3 regions of the Paenibacillus sp. IHBB 3054 genome follow, and region 2 is predicted to be linked to each of the others. Evidence: riboswitches for the same ligand, from Rfam matches in the RefSeq annotation. Region 2 holds a riboswitch; each other region holds the start of a gene.
What was found. A riboswitch is a leader RNA that binds a small molecule or an ion and turns the genes downstream of it on or off. The one in region 2 is predicted to bind thiamine pyrophosphate.
Positions count from the first base shown of each region.

Region 1: linked by a shared signal. The riboswitch ahead of ACQ76X_RS22340 (thiamine phosphate synthase) and the one ahead of thiC (phosphomethylpyrimidine synthase ThiC) in region 2 are both predicted to bind thiamine pyrophosphate.
Region 3: linked by a shared signal. The riboswitch ahead of ACQ76X_RS09745 (ABC transporter substrate-binding protein) and the one ahead of thiC (phosphomethylpyrimidine synthase ThiC) in region 2 are both predicted to bind thiamine pyrophosphate.

Region 1 is NZ_JBOFBG010000023.1:28,228-32,729, reverse strand. Features, by position in the region: gene thiH (2-iminoacetate synthase ThiH) at 1-412, opposite strand, end outside; gene ACQ76X_RS22350 (thiazole synthase) at 438-1,202, opposite strand; gene thiS (sulfur carrier protein ThiS) at 1,558-1,761, opposite strand; gene ACQ76X_RS22340 (thiamine phosphate synthase) at 1,813-2,421, opposite strand; TPP riboswitch at 2,534-2,636, opposite strand; gene ACQ76X_RS22335 (SDR family oxidoreductase) at 2,784-3,653, opposite strand; gene ACQ76X_RS22330 (NUDIX hydrolase) at 3,909-4,334, shown strand; gene ACQ76X_RS22325 (hypothetical protein) at 4,479-4,502, opposite strand, start outside.
Region 2 is NZ_JBOFBG010000013.1:147,093-151,594, reverse strand. Features, by position in the region: gene ACQ76X_RS16650 (SDR family oxidoreductase) at 1-70, shown strand, start outside; gene ACQ76X_RS16645 (NAD(P)-dependent alcohol dehydrogenase) at 206-1,240, shown strand; TPP riboswitch at 1,347-1,453, shown strand; gene thiC (phosphomethylpyrimidine synthase ThiC) at 1,558-3,336, shown strand; gene ACQ76X_RS16635 (response regulator transcription factor) at 3,537-4,502, shown strand, end outside.
Region 3 is NZ_JBOFBG010000006.1:121,118-125,619, reverse strand. Features, by position in the region: gene ACQ76X_RS09760 (ABC transporter ATP-binding protein) at 1-591, opposite strand, end outside; gene ACQ76X_RS09755 (ABC transporter permease) at 610-1,371, opposite strand; gene ACQ76X_RS09750 (thiamine-binding protein) at 1,368-1,661, opposite strand; gene ACQ76X_RS09745 (ABC transporter substrate-binding protein) at 1,741-2,811, opposite strand; TPP riboswitch at 2,936-3,046, opposite strand; gene ACQ76X_RS09740 (hypothetical protein) at 3,121-4,502, opposite strand, start outside; gene ACQ76X_RS09735 (sigma-70 family RNA polymerase sigma factor) at 4,502-4,502, opposite strand, start outside.

The DNA.
Region 1 (4,502 bases), on a different contig from region 2:
CGGCCGAACTTTCACTCCGGGATTCCCCGGTCAGAACCAGAATGTGGCGCAGGCCTGTGGCGGCGATAGTTTTCGCTTCCTTCCTGACCTCCTCCAGTGTCAATTTTTTGCGCGGAAAGTCATAAATCGAGCTAAAGCTGCAATAAGTGCAATGATTCACGCAAAAATCGGCCAAATACATCGGCGTAAACAGCTGCATCACATGCCCGAAGTGCGTACGTGTCAATCTTTGCGCTTTCTGCGCCATTTCCTCCAGGTAAGGCTCCGCCGCCGGAGACAGCAGTGCCATCAGCCAGTCTTCGTCCAGATGCTCCAAACGAAGCGCGCGCTTCACATCCACCGCTGTATACTGCTTCCATAAAGTCTCGTAAGGAAGCTGCTCCAGCCGGGTCAGCGTATCATAAAAGCTCATGCTCTTCCTCCCTTCCTTCTCTTGGCTAGAACAAAAAGCCGGTTAGTGGCGAAGAGGCCGTTGCCGCTTCCTCCACCGGCCCTAGTCCGGCCAGATAAGCCTTGCGCCCTGCGGATACCGCCTCACGGAATGCCTCCGCCATCAGAAGCGGATCACGCGCAGTAGCAATTGCCGTGTTCAGCAGCACGGCGGATGCGCCCATTTCCATTGCCTCAGCAGCCTCGGAAGGTCTGCCAATACCGGCGTCAACAATCACCGGAAGGTCCACTTCTGCGATCAGAATCCGCAGCAGCTCCTTGGTCTGCAGGCCGCGGTTCGAGCCGATGGGCGCACCCAGCGGCATAACAGCAGCAGCTCCGGCTGCCTTGAGCCGGATAGCTGCGGAAAGATCGGGACTCATATACGGAAGTACAACGAAACCCTCTGCAGCCAATATTTCCGTGGCTTTAACTGTCTCCATATTATCGGGCAGCAAATATTTCTGATCATTAATGACCTCGATCTTCACCCAATTGCCCAGCCCTGCCGCCCTGGCCAGTCTGGCAATACGTACCGCTTCTTCGGCTGTGCGTGCGCCGGAGGTATTGGGCAGCAGCGTCATATGGGAGGGGATATGAGTAACAATGTTGTCGTTGCTCTCCGGATCAACCCGGCGCAGAGCCACCGTAATGACCTGAGAACCCGAGCGTGCAATCACTTCGGGAATAAGGGTATTGCGGCTGTATTTCCCGGTTCCGATAAACAGCCTGCTGGATAAAGGGATTCCGCCGATAACGAAAGGATCTTGCATAAAATCGCCTCCTGAGATAGTGGCCCGCTAAAATGCGGAGCCTCTGTTGCTGATACGCCGAGTTTTGGTCTTACCTCTTTCGTCTTTCGTCTTACCTCTTACGTCTTATGTCTTACGTCTTGCCTTTAACTCTTGCTTCTTACGTCTTACCTCTTACGTCTTACCCTTTACGTCTTACCTCGTCTTACCTTTACGTCTTACCTTTAACTCTTGCTTCTTACGTCTTACGTCTTACGTCTTACCTTTAATTCTTGCTTCTTACGTCTTACCTCTTACCTTTTACCTTTTACCTCTTGCTTCTTACGTCTTACCTCTTGCCTCTTGCTTCTTTCACCCGGCAACACGCACCGGCACTTTAGCCCCCGCCGACAAAGTGGACCAGCTCTACGCGGTCACCTTCGCTCAGCAGCGTATCTCCGTAAACGTCCTTGCCGACGATCTCGCCATTCAGCTCCACGATAACCAGTCTCCCGGTCCACTCGGACCGGCTCAGCAGATCAGCTATAGTCCGGCATCTCTCTTCATAGGCCCCGCCTTTTCCATTCACGATCAAATTCATGCTTGCTCACCTCCTTTAACTGGTGCAGGAACATTGTTCATGGCTTCAGGCTTAGGGTACGGCCTGAACTACTGATCTGTAGGCTGTAGCGGCGGCCACAGGATCTCCCGCACTGCATATTCCGGACATTACGGCAATTCCGGCAGCACCCGTTGCCAGAACCTTTCCGGCATTGCCCGGCTCAATTCCGCCTATGGCGATCAGCGGAATGCTGCTGCAGCGGACAGCCTCAGCCAGCTGCTGCAATCCGCGTTCCCGCTGCCCCGGCTTGCAGGCCGAGGGAAACACATGCCCGAACAGGCAGAAATCCGCTCCCTGCCGGCCGGATTCGGCCGCCTCCTCCGGGGCATGCACCGACCTTCCCAATCGCAGGCCCGGTGCTACGCTGCGCGCTGCGGCAGGCGGCAGGCTGTGCCAAGCCAACTGGACCCCGCCCGCCCCTGCCGCCAGAGCAACGTCTATCCGGTCGTTGATCACCAGCTTGGCAGGCGGAACCCCCGCTATAATCAGCTGCTCCGTCAGAGCCATGAGCTCCCGTGCAGACATTGCCTTTTCCCGGAGATGGATATAATCCACTATGAATTGCACAGTCGCAGCCAGCTGAACAAACTGCACCGGATTCTGCTTTCCATCCGAGATCAAATGTATCTCTTTCAACACGTTCACCTTCTCCTGTTCTTTTGCATTACCGGCAAACACAAAAAAGACCGCCCCCGTAAAGGAGGCAGTCTGGAATATATACAGGAATACCGGGCCATTCAGCCCCGCTGCAGTTATTCGTTCTCCACTTCCCTACGCTGGTATAAACCAGATCAGGTTCAAAGGGTCCGAACGGGTATGTTCGTCTCAGCCTTGCGGCACCCCTAGTGACAAATTCATATTCAATTACGCTTAACGTTTCATATACTAACATATTATTCCTTGAAGAGCCATCCTTTAAAGAGGCCTGCATCAAAAAGAGCGGAACCCAAGGTTCCGCTCCAGACTCTAATTATTCATAGCAATGGAATCAGCAACCGCATTTAGCCGTTTACGACCTCGCCGCCGTTCACATGCATTACCTGTCCGCTTACATAAGATGAATCGTCGGAAGCCAGATACACATAGGCCGGAGCCAGCTCCTCCGGTTGTCCCGGGCGTTTCATTGGCTGCGTGCCGCCGAACTCACTGACTTTCTTCGCGTCAAAGGTCGACGGAATAAGCGGTGTCCAAATCGGTCCCGGCGCTACGGCATTGACCCGGATGCCTTTGTCCGCCAGGTTCATCGACAGCGAACGGGTAAAGCTGAGAATCGCCCCTTTGGTGGACGAATAGTCCAGCAGCTGCGGGCTGCCCCGGTAGGCTGTGATCGAAGTCGTGTTGATGATCGTGGACCCTTTTTTCAGGTGAGGCATGGCTGCCTTGGTCAAATAGAACATCGAAAAAATATTCGTGCGGAACGTCCGCTCCAGCTGCTCGGAGGTAATATCCTCAATCTTCTCCTGCGGATGCTGCTCGGCCGCATTATTAATCAGGATGTCCAGCTTGCCGAGTCCTTTCACCGTCTTATTGATCAGATCCTGGCAAAACGCCTCCACGCCGATATCGCCGGCGATCAGAATGCACTTCCGTCCCTCTTGCTCCACCTGGCGTTTAGTCTCTTCGGCATCGGAATGCTCATTGAGGTAGGAAATAACGACATCCGCACCCTCCTTGGCAAAATGAACGGCAACCGCCCGGCCAATACCGCTGTCTCCTCCTGTAATCAGAGCCGCCTTGCCCAGCAGCTTGCCCGCCGCCTTATAGGCTGAAGTCTCGAATTCCGGCAGCGGATTCATTTCACTTTCAATTCCGGGCTGGCGGTCCTGCACCTGCGGAGGTAGTGTTTTTTTGGTTTGCGTGTTGTCTGGCATGATCCATTCTCCTTTCGCTGTGTACCTGTTGGTTACTCATCGTTTTAGGGTTGGCTCAGGGTGTCTGGTTTATGCACCTGCAGATCATCTCTTCATTTGCTTTACGTTATGTTACTTACCACACCTTGGGCGCGGTCAAACTAAAATGTCAGTCGTTTTTGCCGGGGAAGGCGTTATACTTTAGAGAGAAAGCACTAATCCAGCAATGGAGTTGCAGATTTATGCAGACTCTGCACAGAGGGGAGAGCACGCAATATGGTCAAACACACACGCAGCATCATCGTTGCTGTCAAAGGAGTTATTGTACATGGAGGCCGGATTCTGCTTGTTCGGCGTGCGGCAAGAGATTCCGTCGGAGCGGGCACCTGGGAATGTGCGGGCGGAAAAATAGAATTCGGAGAAGACCTGGAGGCAGCTCTGGAAAGGGAGATTTATGAGGAGACCGGACTTGCGGTTACTGTCGGCAATCTGCTGTATGCAACCTCGTTTCTAACCGATCCTGCAAGGCAGCTTGTCATTATCACCTATTTGTGCCGGAGCGCGGACCATGCGGTACAGCTGTCCATAGAGCATTCGGATTATAAATGGTGTACCCGGCTCGAGCTTCAACGCCTGCTTCCGGCGGGAATCCTCGCTGAATTTGAGAAAAGCCATGTCTTCTCCCTGAACGAACTGCTGTAAAGCGTTGTCTGCTACAATCTGTGACAGCGGCATGGCTGGGTGGTACCCGATAGATTTGTCCCGAAGTAATGTCTGCACCCAAAAGCCCGCTCTCCATGCCATTCCGGAGGCGGGCTTTCTGTAGTCTTTCTATAATGGAGAGTCTTAAATAATGCTGTTGTACACCAT
Region 2 (4,502 bases):
GCTCATAAGTATGAAGAAAAATACGGTTGAGGAAGAGTATCTAAGTAATATAGCTCAGCATTTTTCATAAAAAGAGGAAGACGGTTCCCCTAATAAAGGGAATTACATTCTCCTTGAAGAATAAAATGGTAGGAGTCCCGCGGGCGCGCAGCCAAAAGTGAATTGACAGCGCGACACACATAAGCCTATCGAATGGAGAATGACCATGAGAGAAGAGATGATGGATACAGGCTTACCCAGCGAACGAGGAGCACGCACGATGACGGCGATGGTCTATGATGCCTACGGATCGCCAGAAGTCTTACGTATTGAAGAGGTGGATATCCCTGCACCGCAAGACCATGAAGTGTTGATTGAGGTCCACGCTGCCTCTGTGAATTCCTGGGATTGGGATCTCCTCCGCGGCAAACCGTTCATGAACCGCCTTGGCGGGCTCCGTAAACCCCGTTACCGTATTCTTGGTGCAGATATCGCGGGACGGGTCATCGCCGTAGGCGCCAATGCCAAAAGATTCCGACCGGGGGACGAGGTTTTTGGGGACCTTTCCGGTTGCGGCTGGGGAGGATTTGCGGAGTATGTATGTGCCAGTGAGAAAGCCTTGTCACCAAAGCCGGCCGGCCTGAGCTTCGGGCAGGCAGCGGCTATTCCTCAGGCAGCCGTTCTAGCCTTACAGGGTATGCGCGACAAAGGAAAGCTGCGAAAGGGCCATCGGGTTCTGATCAATGGGGGCGGTGGCGGAGTTGGTACGTTTGCGGTTCAATATGCCAAATGGGTCGGAGCGGAAGTGACCTGCGTTGACAGCGCCGAGAAGCTGGATATGCTGCGTACCCTCGGGGCGGATCATGTATTGGATTATGCAAAAGATGACTTCACCACAAGCGGACAACGATACGATTTAATCCTCGATGTCGTCGGCAACCGTTCGGTTGTCGCGATGAAGCGCGCACTAACGTCAGGCGGCACGTATGTCATGGTCGGCGGTTCCTTTTCTTATATCCTCCTGGCTCTGTTGGTTGCACCGCTGTCTGCCTGGTTTGAAAAAAAGAAAATAGCACTTCTAGTCCATAAACCGAACCACGAGGATCAAATGGTTTGGAAGGAGCTTGTCGAAGCAGGCTACGTAGTGCCTGTTATTGATCGGCAATATCCGCTAAGCGGCGCGGCCCATGCCCTTCGTGATCTTGGAGAAGGCCGTGCGAAGGGGAAAATTATCGTGTGCATAAAAAGTCAGCTAAGCTAACAGTGCTCATCCAATATGCAATCGATATTTATTATTTGCCAATTCCTCTATAAGAGCACCGGTTGACAATTGCTGGATTTCTCTGTAACTTAAACATAACTAAATAAGAAACCACTAGGGGAGCCTGAATAGGCTGAGACGGGAAAAATGCATTCCTGGACCCTTGAACCTGATCTGGATCATACCAGCGTAGGAAAGTGGAGTCGGACCTTTATTTCATTGTTGGCGTTAGCCTTTTATGGATATTTGAGCCGCTCCATGTGGAGCGGCTTTTTTGCGCGCACTCTTATTTATTTAAACCTTAAGGAGGAAATAAGATGCCGAATCAAGAGAAGAAACATGAGGTCGATCTGTGTGCTTTTCCGGGAAGTCACAAGGTGTATGTGGAGGGCTCACGGCCTGATATTCAAGTTCCGATGCGCGAGATTACATTAAGCCGAACCTCGGGTACTGCCGGAGAAGCGGAGAATGCTCCTGTCCGTGTCTATGATACAAGCGGGCCTTATACTAATGATGAAGCCTATAGCGATATCCGCAAGGGGTTAACGCCTCACAGGCTTCAGTGGATCGCGGAGCGGGGGGATGCCGAATCTTATGAGGGAAGAGCGGTCAAGCCGGAGGATAACGGAAATCTCACAGAGAAGTCGGCGGCAGAGGTGTTTCCGGGATTGCAGCGGCGTCCCTTGAGAGCTATAGAAGGCCGCAATGTCAGCCAGCTGCATTATGCGCGCAGAGGCCTGATTACGTCGGAAATGGAATTTATCGCAATCCGGGAAAATGTAACCCCTGAGTTTGTTAGAGAGGAAGTAGCCAGCGGCCGTGCGATCATTCCAGCGAATATTAACCATCCGGAGAGTGAACCGATGATTATCGGGCGGAATTTCCTGGTGAAGATCAATGCCAATATCGGGAATTCGGCGGTGTCCTCTTCCATTGATGAAGAAGTAGAGAAGATGAGATGGGCGACCCGCTGGGGAGCGGATAATATTATGGATCTGTCGACGGGCAAAAATATTCATACCACCCGTGAATGGATTATCCGCAACTCTCCGGTACCTATCGGGACAGTGCCTATCTATCAGGCTTTGGAAAAGGTAAACGGCAAGGCCGAGGATTTAACTTGGGAGGTATACCGGGACACCCTGATTGAGCAGGCGGAGCAAGGAGTGGATTATTTCACCATTCACGCCGGGGTACTGCTGCGTTACATCCCATTAACGGCCAAAAGAATGACGGGCATCGTCTCCAGAGGGGGTTCGATTATGGCGGCCTGGTGCCTGGCCCACCATCAGGAGAATTTTCTCTATACACATTTCGAGGATATTTGTGAAATCATGAAGGCTTATGATGTGGCGTTCTCTTTGGGTGACGGGCTGCGGCCAGGCTCCATTGCCGATGCTAATGATGAAGCCCAGTTTGCCGAGCTGGAGACATTGGGTGAATTAACCTCGCTTGCCTGGAAGCATGATGTTCAGGTGATGGTGGAAGGCCCGGGCCATGTACCGATGCATCTGATCAAAGAGAATATGGATAAACAGCTTGAGCTCTGCAATGGCGCTCCTTTTTACACACTGGGTCCGCTGACTACGGATATTGCACCCGGCTATGATCATATCACCTCGGCTATTGGAGCGGCGATGATCGGCTGGTTCGGCACGGCGATGTTGTGTTATGTTACCCCGAAGGAGCATCTAGGATTGCCTAACAAAAATGATGTGCGGGAAGGCGTCATCACCTACAAAATTGCCGCCCATGCAGCCGACTTGGCCAAAGGACACAAGGGCGCGCAGGATCGGGATAACGCACTCTCCAAAGCGCGCTTCGAGTTCCGTTGGCGGGACCAGTTCCATTTGTCACTCGACCCGGAACGGGCACTGGAATATCATGATGAGACCCTTCCGGCGGAAGGGGCCAAAACGGCTCATTTCTGCTCTATGTGTGGACCCAAGTTCTGCAGTATGCGCATTTCTCATGGTATCCGCGATACGGCGAGGTTGCAGGATGGACAAGAAGAACCGGAGCAAGAGATGATTGCCGCAGGGATGCGGGATAAAGCAGAAGAGTTTAAGGAAGGCGGAGGTCTGATCTATAAATAAACCGTCGGTCCGGGACTGTCGCTAATCGCCCTCCTCCCTCTCAATTGACAGTCTCCGGGCGTATACCTATAATGTAAATCAGATTATGAAAGCTGTTTCATTTCTGATAGATAAGTTTGTTTCGGTGAGATGGAACCCCTTAATCAAGCGGGTTTCATTTTGTTTTTTCAGTGTATTCTTGTTCCCAAAAAGGAGAAGCCATGGACACAACGTTCTGCAAAATATTGGTGGTGGACGATGAAATGCTGGTACGGCAGGGGATAATCCATCTGCTGGACTGGGAAGGGGAGGGGTTTCAGATTGCGGGCGAGGCCTCCAACGGAAGAGAGGCTTTTGAATTAATTGAATTACAGCGTCCGCATATCATCCTGACCGATATCGTTATGCCTGTGATGGACGGGGAAGAGCTGATCCGGCTCGTCAAGGGGATGTATCCGGAAATTGAGGTGATCGTGCTCAGCAGCTTCAGTGAGTTCGAATATGTGCGTTCGACCTTCCAAAGCGGGGTTGCCGATTATATCCTGAAGCCCAGACTGGAGGCCGCTTCCCTGCTTGCCGTTCTGAAAAAAACCGCGCAGCGGATTCCGCTGCTTCAGCATGTGGACTGGAGAAGCGACAAGCGGCAATCCGCAGACTATATTCTGGACAAACTGGTTTCCGGATTTCCAGTGGAGTACGACGAGGAAGCGCTGCGGGTAACGTTCCCCTTTCCGGGATTCGTGCTGCTAATTGCTGATACGGGCGACGAACCCGCTGCGAATAGCCGCAAAGAGGAGTGGCTGGAGAACAGCATTCGTTCTCTGTTGCACAGCAGCGGCAGCAGGGTGACCTTCCGCCGGCTGTCTCCGCTGGAGGGGCATGTCCGCCTGTTGTTTAATCTGGAGGAGGCTGGGTATGAGGCGCTCGTCCGTCTTGCAGATCAGGTATTCACCGCGGGCATCCGTGCAAATATGTTCCTGAATCTCGCGGTCAGCCGGGTTTTCACTGAGCTGAGTGAACTGCATACGATCTATACGGATGATCTGATGAAGCTGCTGGACCGCCGCTTCTTTCTCCCGGATCACTGTTTGCTGGTAGATAACGGCGAGGAGGGGCGGCAGGGTCCCGCTTTCGATCAGGATGCCTTCGGTGTAGAGCTGAACCGGCAGGAGTTCGACTTGGCTTTC
Region 3 (4,502 bases), on a different contig from region 2:
CTGCATTTCGCTGCGCGTCAGCGCATCCAGCGCGCTGAACGGCTCGTCCAGCAGCATCAGCTCCTGCGGCGCGAGCAGCGCCCGCAGGAAGGCAGCCCGCTGCTGCATGCCGCCCGACAGCATATGCGGGTAGGCCCGCTCGAAGCCGCCAAGGCCGACCTTGGCCAGCCAATGGCGGGCGGTTTCCCGCGCCGCAGCCTGCGGCGCGCCCTTAAGCTCACCGGCGAGCAGGACGTTGTCCTCGATGCTCCGCCAAGGGAACAGCGCGGGCTGCTGCGGCATATAGCTGATCTCTCCGCGCTGCCCTGTAACAAGGTTGCCGTTCATGCTTACCGTTCCGGCATCCGGCAGCTCCAGGCCCCCGATAATATGGAATAAAGTGCTTTTTCCGCAGCCTGAGGGTCCGACAATTGAGACGAATTCCTGCGGCTGCACTGTAAGGGATACGTTGTCCAGCACGCGGGTTTCGCGGCGGCGGTGGGTGAAGGTTTTGGAGATTCCTTTTACCTCAAGTGCAGGCGGTAAGTTCCTGGATTCAGGAATGCCGGCTGCTTCAGTGCCGGATGGCGGGTTATCTGTAATATGCGGCATTGTCGGCCATCCTCCTCTCTAGGAACTTTTGCGCGGTTTCCAGCGCACCAGCCATTTCTCCAGCAGCGCGATAAGTGCGAACAGCACAAGACTGAGCAGCACGATGATGGCAATGGCGACGAATACGCGGTCTGTGCGGTAAGCGGATTTTTGCAGCAGCATGTAGTAGCCGATGCCCTTGTCAGCTCCGATCCATTCCGCGACAACGGCACCCATTACAGCATAGGTGGCCGAAATTTTAAGCCCCGAGAACAGGGCGGGCAGGGAGCCCGGAAGCTCCAGCTTGGTGAAGATCTGCCATTTGTTCGCGCCGGCCATCTTCATATAGTTCAGCATGGTCCGGTCGCTTTGCGTCAGGCCGCCCATGGCTGCGACTGAAACCGGGAAGAAGCAGACAAGTGTAATCAGCACAATCTTCGGCAGCAGCCCGAAGCCGAACCAGATAATCAGCAGCGGCGCGAGCGCAATGGAGGGCACATTTTGACTGAGAATGAGCAGCGGGTAGAGCGCTCTCTTGAGCCAAGGCAGCAGATGCAGCAGCAGGGCAACAATAAGACCCACGCCTGTGCCGATAGGGAAGCCGATCAGGGTAAGGCGCAGCGTAGCCGCTGTATGTGCCCAAATGCCGGAAGCATTGCCCGAGGTTTCCCGGGCGATATCGCTTGGGCTGGGAAGGATCCATGACTCGATATGGAACAGGGATACGGAAACCTGCCATAACCCCAGAAAAAAGACGACCGCCACAAGGGGCGGCCAAATCTGTTTCCAATACGATCTCACGGCCGGTATTTCTCCGTCAGCTTGTCCATGCTGATTCCATTCGGGTTATGGGCGATTTTGATCTGGGAGATGACGCTTGGACTGCCTGCTGCAATCAGCGCTTCATGCATCTGGCGCACAACCTCAAGCAGCTCGGTGATTTCGCCCTCCATCGTGGTCTCCAGCGGGTTCACCTGATGTTTTACACCGGATTTCTGAATCACTTCGATGGCTTTGTCCACGTAAGGAATCGAATCCTCGTTGTTCGGAGTTTTGGGAATTACCTGAATGCTTAGCAATGTATTGGCCACAATATATCATTCCTCTCAGTTTAAATGGGTAATCTGCGTACAGCGGAACGAAACGAACATTCAATCACTTCATCCTTAATCAATTAGCTGGCAAAAACTCATTCGTAAATGTGCTTGGAACATCCAGCGGCTGATCGAGCAGCTTCAGGCCATACATCCAGTCGGCGTAATCCTGCCAGACCTCGCTCTTCTGCTCGCCCCAGCGGACGGCATCATCCTTGTATTTCGGGCTGAGCCATTTCTGGCTGGCCAGGACCAGCTTGGGATCCAGCTCGGGAACAGCTTTGGATAGAATGGCTGCGGCTTCCTCCGGCTGATCAATGGCGTATTGATAACCTTTCGAGGTAGCCTTAAGGAAAGCCTTCACCAGCTCCGGATGTTCGGCAATTTCCTTCTCGCTCGTAGTCAGTACCGGCGTGTAGTAATCGAGCTGGGGTGCATAATCCTTGAGGTAGAGCATGTCGAGCGGTTCTCCGCGCAGCTCCGCTTCAATCCCGGTCCAGGCATAGAAGATCCAGGCAAAATCAATGTCGCGTTTCACGGCGGTGAAGAAGTCTGCTTCACCGATGTTCACCAGCTTCACCTTTTTCACATCTCCGCCTTCGGGGTCCATAATGGCTTTCATGGCCGCTTCTTCGGCAGGGGAACCCCAGCCGCCGTAGGTTTTGCCTTCGAAATCCTTAGGTGTCTTAATATTGCGGTCTTTCGGTGCAGCGAACCCGGAGGTATTATGCTGAATGATAGCGGCGATGGACACGAGCGGCACCTTCTGCAGGCGGGCCAGCGTCAGCGCCTCTTGGGCACTGATGCCAAAAGCGGCTTCGCCCGAGGTAACCATCGTGTCGGACCCGGCAGCTCCCGGCTGCACGATTTCAACATCCAGCCCTTCCTCTTCGTAATAGCCCAGCTCTTTTGCCGCATAAAGCCCGGTATGATTTGTATTCGGCGTCCAGTCCAGCGCGACCTTGATCTTGGTCAGCTCCTTAGGAGCGTCCGTTGCTGCCCCGGCAGTGGTTTCAGGAGCGGTGGTGCTGTTTCCGGCAGTGTCTGCCGCATTTCCGCCAGAGTTCCCATTGCTATTGCCACATCCGGCAATGGCAAAGACCAGCATGCAGGTGAGGCTGAGCTTTAATACTTTTGTGACTCCCATTTCTCTTCTTCTCTCCTTCCAGCAACCCTAGTCTTCCAGATTCTGAATAGTCCCATACAAAAAAGGCGCCCCGAGAATCGGGACACCAGTTACTTGCGCAAGGTTGTGCTTGGGCCATAAACGGCCGTAAGCGATTGACGATTCCTACGCTGGCATTATCCAGATCAGGTATAAGGGTCAGTATCTTGTGGGATACAATCTCAGCCGGCCAATTCCAGCACCCCTGGTACTATGAAGTTATAGGTATTGCTGTGTTCTTACGGTGTATTATAGACGCCTGCTCCAAAGTTGTCCAGTAGCAACTCTGCTTTAGCTATCAAGCTTCAGCGGCAGGCGCCACGGCCCTTTGAGCAGAAAATGCGGTTCGGACAGCTTAAAACGCAGCTTATCCTCCCCGGGTTTTGTTTCTAAATGGAGGGTCTTCATCACGCCGTAGGTCTGGTCGGTATTCAGCCAAGAGAACGAGCTGTTGTCCGCCTGCCCCGGATAGCGAATAAGGAAATACTTCAGCGTCCGCAGCTTTGCGGCATTGAAATTCACATTCATATCGACGCTGGCAGCCGTCTCGCCGGTACGTTCAATGCGGGTGAACTCTACCGGAAAGCCCGCGATTTCCGCGCGTGTGTGGAGCATTTCCTCCTGGCCGATATCAGGCAGCGGAATCTCTACTTCTGCAGATACGGCGTCACGATCTGAAACTTCAATATAAGGAATGAAGACCGTATAAGGCCGAGCGCCCGCCCCGGCAGTCTCATGAAACCGGAAGTCGGAAGGATAGGACATGGATTCAGGCTGCTCCAGTGATGCCTTTTCTCCTGCCGCGTTCTCTACATAGAGACCTGACCCAGGCACCAGCGGCTCCAATCCGTAAGAATGGACAGTTAGCCCGGATTCCGCCGTCAGAGTGGGCAACAACTGGACACGGACAAGCCCGCCGCCAAGTTCCACCGGAAAAGCAGTAATCCGCACATCCTGCTGTATATCGCTTGCGCCGAGTTCCCCGAGCTCCTCAGCTGTCTTCGGAGCGGTGAGCTGTAACGGACCAACGGTTGTGCTGCCTAGATGCAGGGTTAGAAGATTATCCTTCTTCAGCTGCAGCGCTTGAGTTGAACTGTAGCTGCCGTACCACTCACTCTCCGAGGACGAACGCATGTAAGAGGTGAAAGTATAGCGGTTGCCGCCGATATCTGCCTCAAATTCGCTGACTTCAGGGACTTTCCGGCCGCGAAGCGTAATGCTCCCGCCAAGCTCTTGCAGGAGAACGGCATCCACGGTCAGACTTCCGTCCCCCACAGCAATGTCATAGGGTTTGCTCAGTACATAGATCAGGTCACCGGGGCTGTTCTCCACAACGGTGCCGAAGCCAGGAAGGAAGCTCAGCGCCTTTCTTAACCCGGCCTGTACCTCAGGAGAGAAAGCGAGCATACCGGCAGCAATTAGTATTACTGCCGCTGCGGCTGCGAAGATATTCCGCCTCCGGGATCTCCGGGCAAAGGAACGGACGGTGTGGACAGCAGCTTCGGGCTCCAGACGGGCAAGTGTACGTGCTTTGATGCGGGCGAGCGAAGCGGCTTCCTCTTCGTCTGCGGGGCGCGGACCTTGGTCAACCTCCGGCAGAACACCTAAGGCAAGCTCTGCATCGCTGAAGCTCATAGAATCAATCATCCCGAACAGGCGCTGTTCCTCAATTT